DNA from 3 places in the Pseudoalteromonas sp. 68 DY56-GL68 genome. Region 2 is predicted to be linked to each of the others. Evidence: predicted binding sites of a transcription regulator. Region 2 holds the regulator's gene; each other region holds the start of a gene.
What was found. Region 2 encodes sigma-54, which starts transcription at its own class of promoters, with help from an activator protein. Its sites were predicted from a motif close to GTTGGCACGNNNNTNGNNT; they were not measured.

Region 1: NYF15_RS05025 (EF-hand domain-containing protein) is a predicted target of sigma-54. The motif match lies at 2,913-2,931, and genes of this name have one in related genera.
Region 3: flgB (flagellar basal body rod protein FlgB) is a predicted target of sigma-54. The motif match lies at 4,174-4,192, and genes of this name have one in related genera.

What each region holds. Positions count from the first base shown of each region.
Region 1 is NZ_JAOCZL010000007.1:61,380-66,959, forward strand. Features, by position in the region: gene NYF15_RS05010 (sigma 54-interacting transcriptional regulator) at 1-655, opposite strand, end outside; gene NYF15_RS05015 (hypothetical protein) at 658-1,194, opposite strand; gene NYF15_RS05020 (sensor histidine kinase) at 1,196-2,653, opposite strand; gene NYF15_RS05025 (EF-hand domain-containing protein) at 2,965-3,192, shown strand; gene NYF15_RS05030 (hypothetical protein) at 3,202-3,429, shown strand; gene NYF15_RS05035 (EF-hand domain-containing protein) at 3,530-3,763, shown strand; gene NYF15_RS05040 (EF-hand domain-containing protein) at 3,770-4,003, shown strand; gene NYF15_RS05045 (amidohydrolase) at 4,109-5,580, shown strand, end outside.
Region 2 is NZ_JAOCZL010000024.1:33,958-39,537, reverse strand. Features, by position in the region: gene kdsC (3-deoxy-manno-octulosonate-8-phosphatase KdsC) at 1-57, shown strand, start outside; gene lptC (LPS export ABC transporter periplasmic protein LptC) at 54-608, shown strand; gene lptA (lipopolysaccharide transport periplasmic protein LptA) at 598-1,119, shown strand; gene lptB (LPS export ABC transporter ATP-binding protein) at 1,116-1,841, shown strand; gene NYF15_RS19370 (RNA polymerase factor sigma-54) at 1,950-3,446, shown strand; gene hpf (ribosome hibernation promoting factor) at 3,473-3,760, shown strand; gene ptsN (PTS IIA-like nitrogen regulatory protein PtsN) at 3,764-4,216, shown strand; gene rapZ (RNase adapter RapZ) at 4,217-5,062, shown strand; gene NYF15_RS19350 (HPr family phosphocarrier protein) at 5,076-5,348, shown strand; gene mgtE (magnesium transporter) at 5,559-5,580, shown strand, end outside.
Region 3 is NZ_JAOCZL010000018.1:575,989-581,568, forward strand. Features, by position in the region: gene flgG (flagellar basal-body rod protein FlgG) at 1-511, opposite strand, end outside; gene NYF15_RS11020 (flagellar basal body rod protein FlgF) at 527-1,267, opposite strand; gene NYF15_RS11025 (flagellar hook protein FlgE) at 1,279-2,640, opposite strand; gene NYF15_RS11030 (flagellar hook assembly protein FlgD) at 2,658-3,314, opposite strand; gene flgC (flagellar basal body rod protein FlgC) at 3,319-3,735, opposite strand; gene flgB (flagellar basal body rod protein FlgB) at 3,738-4,109, opposite strand; gene flgA (flagellar basal body P-ring formation chaperone FlgA) at 4,214-4,975, shown strand; gene flgM (flagellar biosynthesis anti-sigma factor FlgM) at 5,052-5,354, shown strand; gene flgN (flagellar export chaperone FlgN) at 5,351-5,580, shown strand, end outside.

The DNA of each region.
Region 1 (5,580 bases), on a different contig from region 2:
CAGCCCCTGTAAACGCGCCTTTTTTATGCCCGAATAATTCCGACTCTAGTAGCTCACCGGGTACTGCACCGCAGTTAATCGCCACGAATGGACCGTCACTAACGTGACTATGCTGATGGATTGCTTGCGCAAGTAGTTCTTTACCTGTGCCACTGGCACCAGATATAAGTACGTTAACCTGTGTCGGCCCCAGTAGCTTAACCTGTTCAAGTAAATGCAGCATCGCCCCGCTTCGCGTCACAATATTGGTTTGAGTTGGCGCTTCCTCCCCATGCACTCCATGGATCTCTATTGCTTTTGCTAAGCTGTCAAATAACTCATCTTTATCAACAGGCTTTGTGATAAATGCAAAAATTCCCTGCTTTGTCGCCTCGACTGCATCTGGAATCGAACCATGCGCTGTCATCATGATGACAGGCATAGATGGGTAGCGGCTTTGCAACTGACGATGCAGCGCCATTCCGTCCATTTCGTCCATTCTTAAATCGGTAATTACCGCGTCGTAGGTTTTATTTTTAAGCTCTTGAAGAGCCACAATGCCACTTTCAGCAGTACTCACTTGATAGCCTTTAGACTCGATTCTTATTGCTAACAGCTTTAATAAACTCGCGTCATCATCCACTAGTAACACGCGAGGTTTACTTACTTCATTCATACTTACTGCTCCTTAGTCTCTTCGCGAAGAAGAAGTTGCTGCTCAATCGTAGCCAGTGACGACAATGTTTTTTCCATTTTTTCGGTTAATGCTTGCTTTGCTTGTTTCGCTTTTAAATGCTGCTTAACACTTTGCTTTTGAAGCCAAAGGTACTGCTTTATATCATCTGGCCAATAGTAAGCTTGATCTGTTTTGTCTAGTAAAGCCAACGTTTTTTCTGGACTTGCTTCGCTCTCTAGACACAGTGATTTAAACAACGCTTTGATTTCTTTTTCACCTACATAACTTACTTTTTTATGTGTGCTCTTATAGCCTCCACATTGCTGGGCATGCCAAGCAATAACAATATTTGCAGGTGGATACATCGGCTCACTTTTCGGACGCGGCTTGGGATTAGGCTCTCCCTCTTCGGGTGTTACATGTTTTTTATTAACTACTTGCTGCGCTTGCTCTGTTACGGGCTTAGTTTCTAGCAACGAACAGCCCGAGAGCATTAGTGCAGCAATCATCATAAAACTGGCTTTATTAGCTAAGCCCATATCAGTTAACTCCCTGGGTTAATTGAATTGGTAATATTACGGTAAAACAGCAGCCATGGGGGTCATTGTCTTCGAGCTTTAGCTCACCGTTTAGTTGTTCAACTGTTTCTTTCACAATAGTAAGTCCTAAGCCACTGCCCATCTCAGCTTGGCTTTTGGCATTTTTACCTTGATAAAATGCACCAAAAATAGACATTTTTTCGGATTCATCAACACCAATGCCAAGATCGCTCACCGACACCATAAGCTTACTGTGTTTAAATGTCACCTTAATGGTAACTGCTTCTTTTTCTGGTGAAAATTTTAATGCGTTGGAAATAAGCTGCACTAAAATCATTTCTAATAATTCCGTTGAAATATAAAGAGATCGGCTAGGTAATTCATTTAACCAAAGCAACGATTGATCTCGCGCTATGAGGCGATGTTCAAAATGTCGCTCTATTTTGCCCATCATCACCGAAAAGTCTAATTCGGTGATGCTCTCCTTACTGGTGCGAATTGCATTATAATTTAAAAGGCTTTCAATCATAATGCGTAACCGCGCCATGCTTTGTGTAATAAGCTCTAATACAGCTTGCTGCTCTGCATTGATAGGCCCCACAATTTCATCAGCGAGGAGATCTGTTCCTTCAACCATAGAAGCCAATGGGGTTTTTAATTCATGTGTAACATGACGTAAGAATGTATCTTTTTGCTGCTCAAGCATATGAAGTTGTGCTTGTACCCATTGTAACTTATTGCCTAACTCAATAAGCTCAGAAGAACCTTTAACAGAAATATTTTGTTGCCAATGACCTTGTCCCAGTTTATCGATAACAGATGTCAATTCGCGTAAACGCCCACTGATCCGCCATAAAAACCCGCCACTCACCAGCAAAGTAATAGGGATCAATGCCAATAGCCAATTTATAAATGACGCTTGTAAGGTTTTTAAGTGTTGTTGGTTTTTCGTGATGCGTAATTCATTCTGATCACGTAGCCACAGCGTTTGCTCTGCAATCAGTTTACTGGCTGGTGCAAACAGCTCACCATCTTGTTTTTGTTCATGTACCAAGTGTTGCTGAGCAAAGCTCAACACATCGGCTAGCTGCTGCCATTGGTTAACGTAATCAGGTGAAGGACTCAAAAAAATTAGCTCATCAATGCTTTGTAAAGATGACTGCCATTTATTTGCAATTAAGGTGTCAAGTGATTCACTTTTCAACACCCAGTTTTGCCTTGTTGCTCTCTCAAGGCTATTTAGGTCCTGCTTAAGACTATTAAATGTTTTGGTTACTAAGTAGTTATCGCTCACTATTTTTTGTGTGACAGCAAGCTGCTTGTTGAGCGCATTTAAAAATAGGATCACAACCAAAGATAAAGGCAATAATGATAAAAGAGTACTAAACACAAATTGCCCGATTAAATTGGGACGCCAATCGAGTAGATGTTTAAACTTACTGCTAGCTTGCCTTTGCATAGGTTTCCTTCAAGGTGTGACAGGTATAAATTATCTATGAGTTAAGTTATACACTGGCTGAATTTTATCTGAAATTCAGCACTATTTTCACTAAAAAATCAATATCGTTGCAATTTGGAGACAAACTAAACAACTGATTTTAAAAGGTTAAATTTAAAAATTTATTTTCCCGTTGCAAAAAAGACACAAAACCATGTAAGAATTTCTACCGACACACGCCAAAAAACACATAACAACATGATAATTAACAGCTTTTAACTTTGGCATTGTTTTTGTATTAGAGTAAATAATTAATTTTCTTAGGAATTAAAATGAAGAAATTGGCCCTTACTATGCTGACGGTTGTGTGTTGTATTTCAACAACCACGTATGCCCTTAACTTAAATGATTCTTTTAAAGAACTGGACAAAGACAGTAACGGCACTTTAAGTGAATCAGAGGCATCGGAAGACGCGTTGTTACACGACAACTTTTCACAAATTGATACGAATCAAGATGGCCAAATTTCTTTTTCAGAATTTCAATTGTTTGTTCAATAGGAGATTGTAATGAAACAACTTATTGCCGCTTTCTCGCTGATGTTTTTAGTGATCAGCGCAACCGTTTTAGCATCACAAATGGACGTACGTTTCGCTAAATTTGATACGAATGCCGATGGTGAAATTTCGCTTACAGAAGCCACACAACATGATGACTTACTGAAGCAATTTGCTGATCTAGATAAAAATGACGATCAGGTTTTATCAGAGCAAGAGTTTGAGAAATTCAAACTTTAACGACTTAAAGTGTTTGCCATAATCCCTGAGGGAGTGTGTAAACGGATTTAATTTTGGGAATTAAATTATGGCAAGCACTTTCACTAACAAGGAGCGCAGTATGAAAATAGTCTCAGTTATTTCACTAATCCTTATGACTTTTAGCTTTAATAGCTTTGCATTAGATGTAAAACAACGTTTTAATCATCTCGACAAGAATAAAGATGGCTATTTAAGCCCTGACGAACTTACGCCTCAGCCTCATCTTAAAAAGCGTATAAGTCAGTGGGATACAGATAATGACAAGCGCATATCACTCCTTGAGTTTAAAAATTATTTAACAAGTAAGAGCTAACAAACAATGACAAGATTAACCATCACCAGCTTAGTTTCATGTTTTCTTTTTAGTACTATGAGCTTAGCCTCTGGCAGTATTGGTGAGAAGTTTAAACAACTTGATCGCAATGATGACGGCTACTTAAGTCGCTCTGAATCAGCACGAGACCCAGCACTTTGGTCTCGTTTTCAAAGTTACGATAAAGACAAAGATAACAAGTTATCACTCGCAGAGTTTGAAGTTTACGCTAGCAAATAAATTAAGGGTGTGCCAAGCACCCTTCCCCTGTCATTTTTGTTCAAGTAGTTGCAGTTTATTACAACTCTGATACTGTTTTTATAAATCAATAAAAACAAGACAATTATGAAATTCATCATCGGCTTACTCGCATCAGCATCACTATCCTGTTTTGCAAACACAACGGTTATCTATAACGTCAATGGCTACACACCGACCTATAAAGGGGATACCAAACAGTTTTCAACATTGGTCATCAAAGATGGCAAGGTGGTTAAAACAGGTAATGACTCCTTAAAAGCCAGTTATCCTGATGCAACAGCCTTTGATGGTGAGCAGGCGACTTTGCTACCCGGCCTTATTGATGCCCATGGCCATGTTATTGGCCTTGGTAACAACCTATCGCAACTGGATGTTAGAAATACCCGATCAGTTGATGAGGTCGGAAAGAAGCTCGCAGAATTTGCGAAAGATAAACAAGGCTGGATCATTGGTCGTGGCTGGAACCAAGAGCAATGGCCAGGCGCACAATTTCCTACGGCAGCAGACTTAGACCGCTATGTAAAAGATAAGCCTGTGGTACTGTCTCGAGTTGATGGCCATGCAGTGTGGGTTAATTCGAAAGCCATGGCACTTGCTGGTATCGAAAAAGACACTCGCTCTCCTGCCGGTGGTGAAATTTTAAAACTGGACTCAGGGTTAGCTTCAGGTGTCTTCATTGATAAAGCCGAAACACTAATAACTCAGCATGTACCAAAAGCAAGCCACGCTAGCATTAATACTGCTTTAGATAATGCAGGTAAACATTTGCTTAGCTTAGGCATTACATCAACCCACGATGCGGGTATTGATTATGATACGTGGCAAGTTTACAAAGAACGTGCAGAGCAAGGCACTCTACCGCTGAGAATTGTTGCTATGTTAAGCGCAAGCGACCCGAAACTAGACACCATGTTAAAAGCGGGTCGCTATAAAGATATGCATGACTACATGTCAATTAGAAGCGTAAAAGTATACGCCGATGGTGCGCTAGGGAGCCGTGGTGCTGCACTAATTGATGAATATGCTGATCGTAAAAATTATCATGGCTTGATGCTTGAAACACAACAAAAACTCGAACAACTTTTCACCTTAAGTTTTGAAAATGGTTTTAGTGCGAACACCCATGCTATTGGTGATAAAGCGAACCATATCGTATTAGATGCCTACGAAAAAGTGTTTAAAAAATCTGGGGGAATTTTATTACGTAACCGTATTGAGCATGCGCAGATTGTTACGCCCGACGATATTGTTCGCTTCAAATCACTAAAAATCATTCCCTCAATGCAACCTGTGCATGCCACGTCTGATATGCATATGGCTGAACAACGCTTGACCGATAAACAGCTTACCGGTGCGTATGCTTGGAAAACATTTTTAGATCAAGGCTCAATTGTGGCTGCGGGTTCTGACTTTCCTGTAGAACTAGCTGACCCATTCGATGGTTTATATTCAGCCATTACTCGCATGGATCACAACCAGTTACCAAAAGGTGGTTGGCGACCAAAAGAACTATTATCGAGAGATGAAGCTTTACGAGCGTTCACTTTAGGCGGCGC
Region 2 (5,580 bases):
GATTTATTAATGCTGGAAAACGCGAAAGCGTTAACAACTGATGGAACCAGCGCATGAATATAGCCCGTATTTTACTGAGTATTGTTTTTGTTTGTTGCATGATCTGGTTATGGTATCCGTACTTTAGCCAACCAACAGACGCAATAAACAGTGAAGACGAGATAATCGCAACACCGGATTACACCGCCATTGCGCTAAAGCAAACTGCGTATGATGAGCAAGGTAACATCAGCCATAAAGTCGCTGCGGCTAAAATGGAGCTATACCAGCAATTAGGATTTACTTTTTTTGAGCAGCCTATTTTTACCATTTATGGGGATCAACAGGTTTGGCAGGTAAAAGCAAAAGAGGCTACCTTGTACGAAAACGATCAACTCATTTTTGAAGGTGACGTTGTTGCAAAAAACCTAACTCATAATGGCATGATTGAAGATATCAACGCAGAAAATATCAATGTCGATATTGAAAAAATGACCATGTACTCAAAACAACCTGTTACATTAACAGGCCCAAACTTAAAGATTACCGGTAAAGGTTTAAAAGCCGATTTAAAAGCCGAAATCGTCGAGTTAACTAACCATACACGAACCATATACTATGACCAATAAACTTAAAAAATTACTTCTAATCCCAAGCTTATTGATTGCGTTTTCAAGCGCTGCTGCAGACCAAGCGGGTACTCCTATCAGCATTAGCTCAGATCGCCAAGTAGGTCAGTTAAAAAATGGTGTAGGGATTTTTGAAGAAAATGTAGAAATAACCCATGGTAATCGTCGTATTACCGCAGATCGCCTAGAAGCACATGCAGGTGAAGTTGATGGTACTGTTTCACTTATCATTGCCACAGGTAAGCCAGCCTACTTTGAAGAAAAACAAGAAGATGGCACGGTTATGAGCGCCAGCGCAGACGAAGTTCGTTACGATGTAGCAAAGCGTTTACTCACATTAGTTGGCGATGCGCAAGTGACACAAGCAGGGCAAAAAGTCAGCGCAAAAAGTATAACTTATGACATGGAACAACAGCTAATTAGTGCTGAAAAAGACGAAAACTCAACGGATCGTGTGCATACAATCTTAGTGCCTGTTGATAATAAAAAAGATGATAAAGGCCAGCCATGAGTACATTAAAAGCAGAGCTGCTAGCAAAGAGCTATAAAGGCCGCCAAGTTGTCAAAAATGTGGGACTAGAAGTCGAAGCAGGCAGTATTGTCGGCTTACTAGGTCCTAATGGTGCAGGTAAAACCACCACCTTTTATATGATTGTTGGGCTAGTGCCAAGCGACAAAGGTAAAATTAGCATTGATGACAACGACATCACTTTATTACCCATGCATAATCGTGCTCGATTAGGTATTGGCTATTTACCTCAAGAATCATCCATTTTTAGAAAGTTGACAGTCTACCAAAACCTGATGGCGATTCTTGAAACACGCAAAGATCTTAAAAAACAGCAACGAGAAGAAACACTCAATAACCTGCTTGATGAATTTAGTATTCAGCACATCCGAGATAGCCAAGGTATGGCGCTATCAGGAGGCGAGCGTCGCCGTGTTGAAATCGCGCGAGCATTAGCCGCAGATCCAAAATTTATTCTGCTAGATGAGCCTTTTGCTGGTGTTGATCCAATTTCAGTGTTAGATATAAAGAAAATTATAGAGCATTTGAAAAACCGTGGTATCGGTGTACTAATAACTGACCATAATGTTCGAGAAACCCTTGATGTTTGTGAAAAAGCCTACATTGTTTCTCATGGGGAGCTAATTGCATCAGGCACGCCTGAACACGTATTAGCAGACCAAACGGTACGCGATGTCTATCTAGGCGAGCAATTCAGGTTGTAACCAATACACCACCGACTAGAGCATCTGCTAGACTTACAATAATGACAACATATTGATATTTACTCAAAGTAGTATCAATCAATGATTTAAAAGGATTGTTAGGGATACATGAGGCAATCATTACAGCTGCGCATGGGCCAGCAACTTACAATGACTCCACAACTGCAACAAGCCATTCGCTTATTGCAGCTTAGTACATTGGATCTCCAGCAAGAAATACAAGAAGCGCTTGATAGTAATCCTCTGCTTGAAGTAGAAGAAGCGGATTATAATGAAGAAGCGATCGGTAAAAACGAACAAAAATCTGACTCTGATGATTCACAAGTCACAGCTACAGCAGAAGAAGCACCCAGTGAATACGAGCAAGAAAGCAGTGATGCACTCAATAAAGATACCGTCAGTGACGACCTAGCAATGGATGTCACATGGGATGAGTACATGAGTGCAGCCCCTTCAACCTCGTCAGGGCCAATGCCAGAAGATGAGTCTATTTACCAAGGTGCGTCAACCGAAACTCTCCATGAATACCTGATGTGGCAACTACAGTTGACTCCATTTAGTCCGACCGACGAAGCAATTGCTGTTGCTATAGTCGAAGCTATCGATGACTCAGGTATTTTAACTGTGAGTTGTGAGGATATTGTTGAAAGCTTTAATCAAAATGATGATGAAGAAGAAATAGAACTTGATGAAGTCGAAGCGGTCTTAAAAAGAATACAGCTATTTGATCCTGTCGGTATTGGTGCTCGCAGTTTACAAGAGTGCCTATGTATACAACTTCGTCAATTCGATGCAGATACACCTTATTTGGCTGAAACTAAAATGGTTTTATCTGAGCACATCGAATTATTAGCAAGTCGCGACTATCGTACTTTGATGAAAAAGACTAAGCTTAAAGAAAACGAGCTTAAAGAAGTGATGACGCTTATCCATAGCTTGAACCCTAAGCCCGCGGATAGCATCGTACGTGAAGAGTCTGAATACGTCATACCTGATGTATCGGTAAAAAAAGTTAAAGGTCGTTGGGTGGTTGAGCTAAACCCTGACTGTATGCCAAAGATCAGAGTAAACAGCCAGTATGCGGCTATGTCACGCTCTGTAAAATCAAGCAGTGACAGCCAGTTTATTCGCTCTCATCTGCAAGAAGCTAAGTGGTTTATTAAAAGCTTAGAGAGTCGGAATGATACTTTATTAAAAGTAACGAACTGTATTGTTCAACAACAACAGGCTTTCTTTGAACACGGCCCAGAGGCGATGAAGCCGATGGTGCTAAATGATGTCGCTGAAATGGTCGAAATGCATGAATCGACGATTTCACGGGTAACAACGCAAAAATATATGCATACCCCAAGGGGTATTTTTGAGTTGAAATATTTCTTCTCAAGCCACGTCAGCACAGAAAATGGTGGCGAGTGTTCATCAACGGCAATACGCGCTTTAATCAAAAAGCTTATTGCCGCAGAAAACTCAGCGAAGCCATTGAGTGACAGTAAGATTGCAGATATATTGGCTGAGCAAGGAATTAAAGTAGCTAGACGTACAATTGCAAAATACCGAGAGTCTCTAGCAATACCGCCGTCTAATCAGCGTAAAAGCTTGATTTAGACGTTTTACATAGAAGGAAAATGCTTATGCAACTAAACCTAACTGGTCGTCATGTAGAAATCACAGATTCATTAAAAGACTATGTAAACACCAAGTTTGCGAAACTAGAAAGGCATTTTGATCATATTAATAATGTTCATGTCATTCTAGATGTAGAAAAATTAAGTCAAAAAGCAGAAGCAACTTTACATGTAAACGGAGGCGAACTGTTTGCCTCTACAGAGCATCAAGATATGTACGCGGCCATCGACTCGCTAATTGATAAGCTTGATCGCCAAGTTATTAAACACAAAGAGAAATTAGCTCGACACTAAATTATGAAACTTAGTTCACTTACTAGCCAGGACTGCAGCAAAGCTGCGGTCCTTTTTAATAGCAAAAAAAGAATTCTCGAATTTATCAGCGAACTAGCTCATGAGCAGCTTCCTCATCTATCGCAGCAAGATATTCTTAATGCTTTACTCAATCGAGAAAAGTTGGGGAGTACAGGAATTGGTAGAGGCATTGCTATTCCGCATGGTCGTATGTCGGGTGCTGATAAACCACATGCGTTTATTATAGTGAGCGAATCGCCAATTAACTTTGATGCAATTGACAACCGCCCTGTTGATATTTTTGTTGCACTCATTGTACCTGATGGAGACTGCCAACTTCATTTAAAGACCTTATCAACAATTGCTGATAGACTAAAAGATAAAGAATTTTGTAAACAGTTACGCAGCGCAAAAACCGATCAGGAACTGTTTCAAGTTATTGCATCAGAGGCATAAATGGAATTAATTATTATCAGTGGCCGTTCTGGCTCAGGTAAATCAGTCGCTTTACGAGTCCTTGAGGACCTTGGTTATTATTGCGTTGATAATATTCCTGTAAACCTATTACCTTCGCTAGTGCGTAGTGTTTCTGATAATTACGACAAAATAGCGGTCAGTATCGATGTGCGTAACCTGCCAAAAGAGCAACAAGAATTTAATGATATTCTTGAATACTTGCCAGGTTTCGCCAACCCAACATTATTTTACCTTGATAGTGATGATCAAACACTCATTAAACGTTTCTCTGAGACAAGACGCTTACACCCGCTTTCTTTAGATTCTTTACCGCTCGATTTAGCAATTAAGCAAGAAAAAATACTGCTTGATGTCCTAATTACCCGCGCTGATTTTATGATCGACACAACGGATTTAAGTGTACATCAGCTAGCAGAGTCAATTCGTGAGAAGATTCTCGGTAAAAAAGATAAAAAGCTCATTATTACCTTTATGTCATTTGGCTTTAAGCATGGTATCCCGAAAGAAGCTGACTATGTATTTGATGCACGCTTTTTACCAAACCCGCACTGGGAGCCAGATCTTAAGCCACTTACGGGGCTCGACCAACCCGTTAAAGATTACCTTGCAAGCCATAGCATAGTGCAAAAATTTACTTGGCAGATTCAAACCTTTGTGCAAACGTGGTTACCACACCTTGAACGCAATAACCGCAGTTATTTAACTATCGCAATTGGCTGCACGGGTGGACAGCATCGCTCTGTTTACTTAGCACAGACGATTGGTGAAAGTTTCGCGAAAAGCCATGCGAATGTAAAAATTCGCCATCGTGAGCAAGACTTATAACAAGGGCTTTAACATGTATGCTGAAAATACGTTTTTAATTCAAAACAAACTTGGCTTACACGCGCGCGCAGCAACTGTACTTGCACAACTTGCACTTCAATTTGATGCTAAAATTATGTTATATCAAGATGACAAAGAAGCTGAAGGTGACAGTGTACTTGCTCTAATGTTATTAGAGAGCAGTCAAGGTAAAGAAGTTCGAGTTGTATGCGAAGGCCCTGATGCAACAGCTGCACTTAATGCAATAGGTGAATTAATAGCACAACGCTTTCATGAGCAAGAATAGCATTTGCTAAGCACGAAAGATTTACGTTAAACTTAACTTAGATATTTAAATTTCTCTTAAATATCTTACTTTTAAGTCATTCGTTCATCTTATATAACAAATATTCTTAATATAATGGTTGCTTTAAACGATAACTCAGCAAATTTATTATTGTGCAACTATGCTGTATTTATTTAGCCAGAGCTCACTTTTTTAGTTGTAAGGACGCCAATGCCAGAAGCCTTTGAACAAG
Region 3 (5,580 bases), on a different contig from region 2:
CCAATTCAATTGGCTCAACGCCATTATCAACAACTGCACTCACTGTACCATCGCGACCGATGGTGACTTTAGTTGTCCCCTCTGGTAGGGCGATATTTTGCGCAAGCGGTAAGCCGTTACCATTTACCAATAAAGACTCTGAATTTAATTGGAATTGACCATTGCGCGTGTAAAGTAGCTCACCATCTGGGCTTTCAATTTGAAAAAAGCCTTGCCCTGCAATCGCAACATCTAATTGATTGCTGCTTGTCTCAAAGCTTCCTTCAGTAAATTGCTTTTGCGTACCATTAATACGCACCCCAGTTCCCACCTGAATACCCGACGGTAACTGATTCAAGTCATCTGCTTGTGCGCCTGGTTGCTTCTGTACTTGGTAGAATAGGTCTTCAAATACGGCACGGTCTTTTTTGAAACCAGCCGTGCTCACATTTGCTAAGTTGTTTGAAATTGTGGTCATACGCAAGTCTTGCGCTGCTAACCCTGTTTTACTTACCCATAATGCTGAATTCATTATTCACTCCACATCCTAACCGCGACCGCTAACCAGCTTATTACCACTGTTTGCCAGTTCATCAGCTGCTTTCATCATGTTGATATTCATTTCAAATTGGCGGCTGATATTCATTGTTTTAATCATTTCTTGAACCGCATTCACATTCGACCCTTCCAGTACACCTGTACGCAAACGAATAGCTTCATCCATGTCTAGCGGCTCAAGGTTCTCAGCACGAAATAATCCATCACGCCCTTTAACCATCACCGCACCTTCATCACCGGTACTAGCAAGTTTAATTTGTGCTTCTTCAGCGATAACACCACCACCGAGCGGAACCACATTAATGATACCGTCAGGAGCAATTTCTAACTCTGCAAAATCCCCTAACTGAATATCACCGATATTGCTTTGCACACGGCGATTGTTTACGGTTAAGAAACCATCTGCATCAATTTCAAGGTTGCCAGAGCGCGTATAAGCAGGTTCGCCATTGTCATCAATCACTTCTAAAAAACCACCATCGCTAAGAGCAACATCCAGTTTTCTGCCAGTGTCCATCATAGGGCCCGCTGATAAATCGGTAGTGACTGGCAACATTTGTGCGTGATAACGAGTGCGAAACCCACTGCCTGTAACTTGCATTGATTGCGCTTGCTCTAAATCAGCCTTAAAACCTGCGGTGCTTACATTGGCTAAGTTATTGGCTGTTACTTTTAAGGCTGTATTGTTTAGTTCAGCCCCTGAGACAGCGGTATAAATTAACTTTTCCATAAGATGAAACCTTAAGTATTACTAAATAAAATTTGCATCATTTCATCAGCACTACTGATGGTTTTCGCATTTGCCTGGTAGTTCTGTTGGAACGACATTAAGCCGACTAACTGCTCACTGATATCAACATTAGAGCCAACATACGCACCTGCGATTAACCCGCCAACTGTGCCACTATCTGGCTCACTGTATGAGGCACCTCCAGAGTCACGGGTTTCATACCAAACCGTATTATCACCCGCTTCTAAACCATTTGTGTTTGCAAACGAAGCAAGTACAACCTGCCCTTGAAGCTTAGATTCTCCGTTAGTGAATGTGGCGAAAATTTTGCCATCTTCTTCAACTGATAAACCTGAGAAAGTGCCTGCTGAATAGCCACTGGCATCATTTTCAAGAATATTAAAATTAGTACCAAACTGCGTTGTTTTTGCCATATCCAGCGTTAAAGACATTGGCGCAGCACCACCACCAACAGGGAAAGCCATGGTAATTTCACGTTGACTATAAGGGTCAAGAACGTTGTCATCTTCTTGTGCTGGCGGCGCAGGAGGCGTAAAGCCTGGATCAAGCGGTTGCATTTGCCCATCGGCATCAAAGGTAATATTAACAACACCGGCTGTGACAACATTGCCATCTACAACAACATCCTGAGTATCAGTCACAGCCCCTGCGGGGGTACCCAATGCACTTGCTGGTAGTGGTGAACCATCCATAAAGTACATTACTTGCCATTGGTTATCAGCTGTATGATTGAAGTATTGAGTCAATACATGGCTGTTACCTTGCGAATCGAATACTTCTGTTAACTGTGAAAAGTTATACTGTGTGCCATCGGTAGGATCAAAATTATTCGGTGCTACAGGATAAGAAATAATGTCGCTGGCTGAGCTTAAGTTGCCATGAAAATCGATTGCATCAGTTGCGACAGCTGGAATGTTCGCACCTTGTACTTTAAGGTCCGTTAACGCACCAGGGACGATCTCAGCTTCGCCAGCCGCATCAGCATCACTCACGCCATAACCTTGCAGCTTCGCCCCATTTACATTAACAATATTAAGCTCGTTATCTAGGGTAAATTGCCCTGCTTGCGTATAAGCAATACGATTACCTTCAGAGATAGCAAAGAAACCTTGACCATCAATTGCAATATCAAGTGCGTTACCTGTTCTAACAATATCACCACCAGTTACAAAGTCTTCTTTGATATCTGAAACACGTACACCACCACGACTACCACCATTATACACTGCGGCAAATTCTGTATTACCGGTTTTATAACCAGAAGTTGATGAGTTAGCGATATTATTACTTGTTACTTCTAACCCTGTTTGAGTGCTTTTAAGGCCGCTTAAACCTATATTAAACATAGACATAATTATTCCTCTTTAGTCTAGGCAACTTGATTAATATCGGTTAAGGCAAAATTACCTAAGCCATCAACTTGCAATAAAATATCGTCGCTGCTGCTACCCACAGAGACGCGCTCTACTTCACCATTTAGCCAAGGTGTCAGGCGTTGTGAAACACCATTGGTTGTCGAAAAAGCATTAATCGAATAGCCACCCGCATCTTGTTCATCAAATTCGAAATTCAAAGAACCCACACCACTGTATGCCAACTGTTTTTCTTCAACTAACTGGCCATTACTGTCATAAAGTTGCACAGTGACTGAATCAGCAGGTGTTGATAAGTTAACAAGACCCGACACTTTGCCCTCTTTTTCTAAAGCAACCACATCCGCTGGCACTGTCACTGTTTCACCAACTAAGTTAGTCGCTTCAAGGACTAACATGCTGCTACTGTTATCTAAACTCGCGCTGGTGTTATTTTTTATACTTTGCAATGATTCAACATTTGAGAATTCAGCTAGTTGGCTAACGTATTCGGTTCCGTCCATAGGTTGTAACGGATTCTGATTACTGATCTGTGCCACCAGCAACTCTAAAAACATGGTCGACATTTCTTCTGCCGAGTTAACATTACCTGAAATACTTGAGCTTACATTGGCAGTATTGTTATTGCTTTGTGTGGTATTTGCGATATCCATGGTGCTACTGTCCTAATTTAAGAATACTTTGCTGCATGCTGTTAACACGCGACATAACATCAACGGATGTTTGATAACTACGACTTGCTGACATCATGTCTGCCATTTCTTCAAGTACATTGACGTTCGAATAAAAGACATAGCCATCATCATTGGCAAGTGGGTTGTTAGGCTCATAACGTTGCTCAACAGTACGATTAGACTCTGTCACACCCATGGTATTGACAGCAGCCGCCACATTTTGCTGATCAAAAGAGTCTTTATACATGGCAGAAAAAACCGGCTTAAGCGCCTTATACGCGCCCTCTTCGGTAGACGCCGCCGTGTCAGCATTAGCAAGGTTAGAAGCAATGGTATCTAAGCGCATGACTTGAGCACGCATTGCACTGCCGCTAATGTCATAAATAGAATTAAAAGACATTATTAATTTCCTTTGATTACTTTATGCAGGCCACTGATTTTCATGTTTAGAAAGGTCATACTGGTCTGAAAATCCATACTGTTGTTAGAGAATTTTGCCTGCTCGACATTGAGCTCTACGGTATTACCGTCACTGGATGCTTGATACGGCACACGATACATCAGCTCATTGGCAGTAATTCCCGCAAAGCCTACATCATTGTTATGCTCCATACTCGCTGCGACATCGCCCAAAATTTGCTGGTAATCCACATCTCTTGCTTTAAAATTTGGGGTATCAACATTTGCTAGGTTACTTGCGATAACCTCAGCTCTGTCTATTCTCAACTGCATAGCAAATGGGTGTACGCCTAACGCTTTATCAAATAATGCCATTGTTGCCTCAACTGACTACGTCTTGTATGCTCGTTTGCACATTTTGAATTCGGTATAAGGCTATTAACAACCTTTATGCCAAATTTTATAAGACATATTTTTCAATGAGTTACTGCAATAAATTCAATCTAAGGCACGTAAAAGCGGAAGCAATACTTCCGATACGGAATGGTGCTTTTTTCCTCTTTTTTGGAATTATTTCCTTATTATTTTCAGCTAATGTCTTAGCAAGCAATTTTCAAAAAGAGATTAAACGGTATATAAATAGCGAAATAACTCATTACTTGGGCAGCATAAACAAGCAAGGTCAACAAAAAAAAATTGCGTTATACATTCCAGCTGCAGCAAAAGAGCTTAGCTGTGATCAGTTATCAATAAACAGGGTAAAACCCAATTCCATTCCCGCAGGTAGAATTCGTCTGACCGTCAGCTGTGCAGATCCCATTTGGCAATTTAGAGCCACCGCAAAAGTTGATCTGTGGCTCAATTTAGTCGTTGCTAAACGTGACTTACAACGCGGCGAAGTGTTAAGCAATGAGTTACTAAACTATGACTCGATTAATATTGCAAAACACGTTTACGGTATGGAAACGAGCACAAATGAATTGATTGGAATGACAGTTAAAAGAAACATCAAGCAAGGCGATTTAGTCACTCGCAGACAGCTCGAAAATAACTACCTAGTCAATAAAGAGCAGCATATAAAACTTCTCATCAGCACAAGCTCCTTTACTGCAAGTGTAAAAGCAATTGCACTTGAGGAAGGAATTAGAGGCCAAATGATCAAAGTAAAAAACCTCAGTTCTGGTAAAATTGTTGAAGGCCAAGTGATTGATAAAGGGGTTGTAAAAGCAACACTTTTATAAATTTAAAAATAAATTTAAGAAATCGATAAATTGGGTCGCTTTACAAAATTAGTAGAAAATTAATTGGGGATTGATAATGAACATAAACAACAAAGGTAGCAGTAGTCATGTTGAGCAAGCTGCAAAAGTGAACAACTTTATTGATTCGGGCAGTCAAGATATCAGTAAAAAATCTCACACCGCGGCGAACAAGCAAGCAAGCGCAGAGCAAATTAGTTCACTTAGTAAAACAATCGATAATACCTTTGAAGACTTAGCGTCAAAGCCTGATGTTGACTTTGAAAAAGTAGCAAAAGTAAAAGCCGCTATTGCTAATGGTGAGCTGTCGCTTGACCAAGATACATTAATCAATGCCCTACTAGAGTTTCATAAAAAATGACCATAAACAGCATTAAGCAGTTTATTGAAAGCCTACAACACGACGTACGCAAGCTTGATTCACTCATTAGTGCACTTGAACAGCAGTATGTGCTTCTAAGCGAACGAGATACAACATTACAACAGCACAACGCCAAGATGTCTGCTGTTTTACAGTCTTTAGATAAAAACCATCTAAGCCGTGATAACTATTTACAGAGTTTAGGGCTTGCACAAGGTAAAGAAGG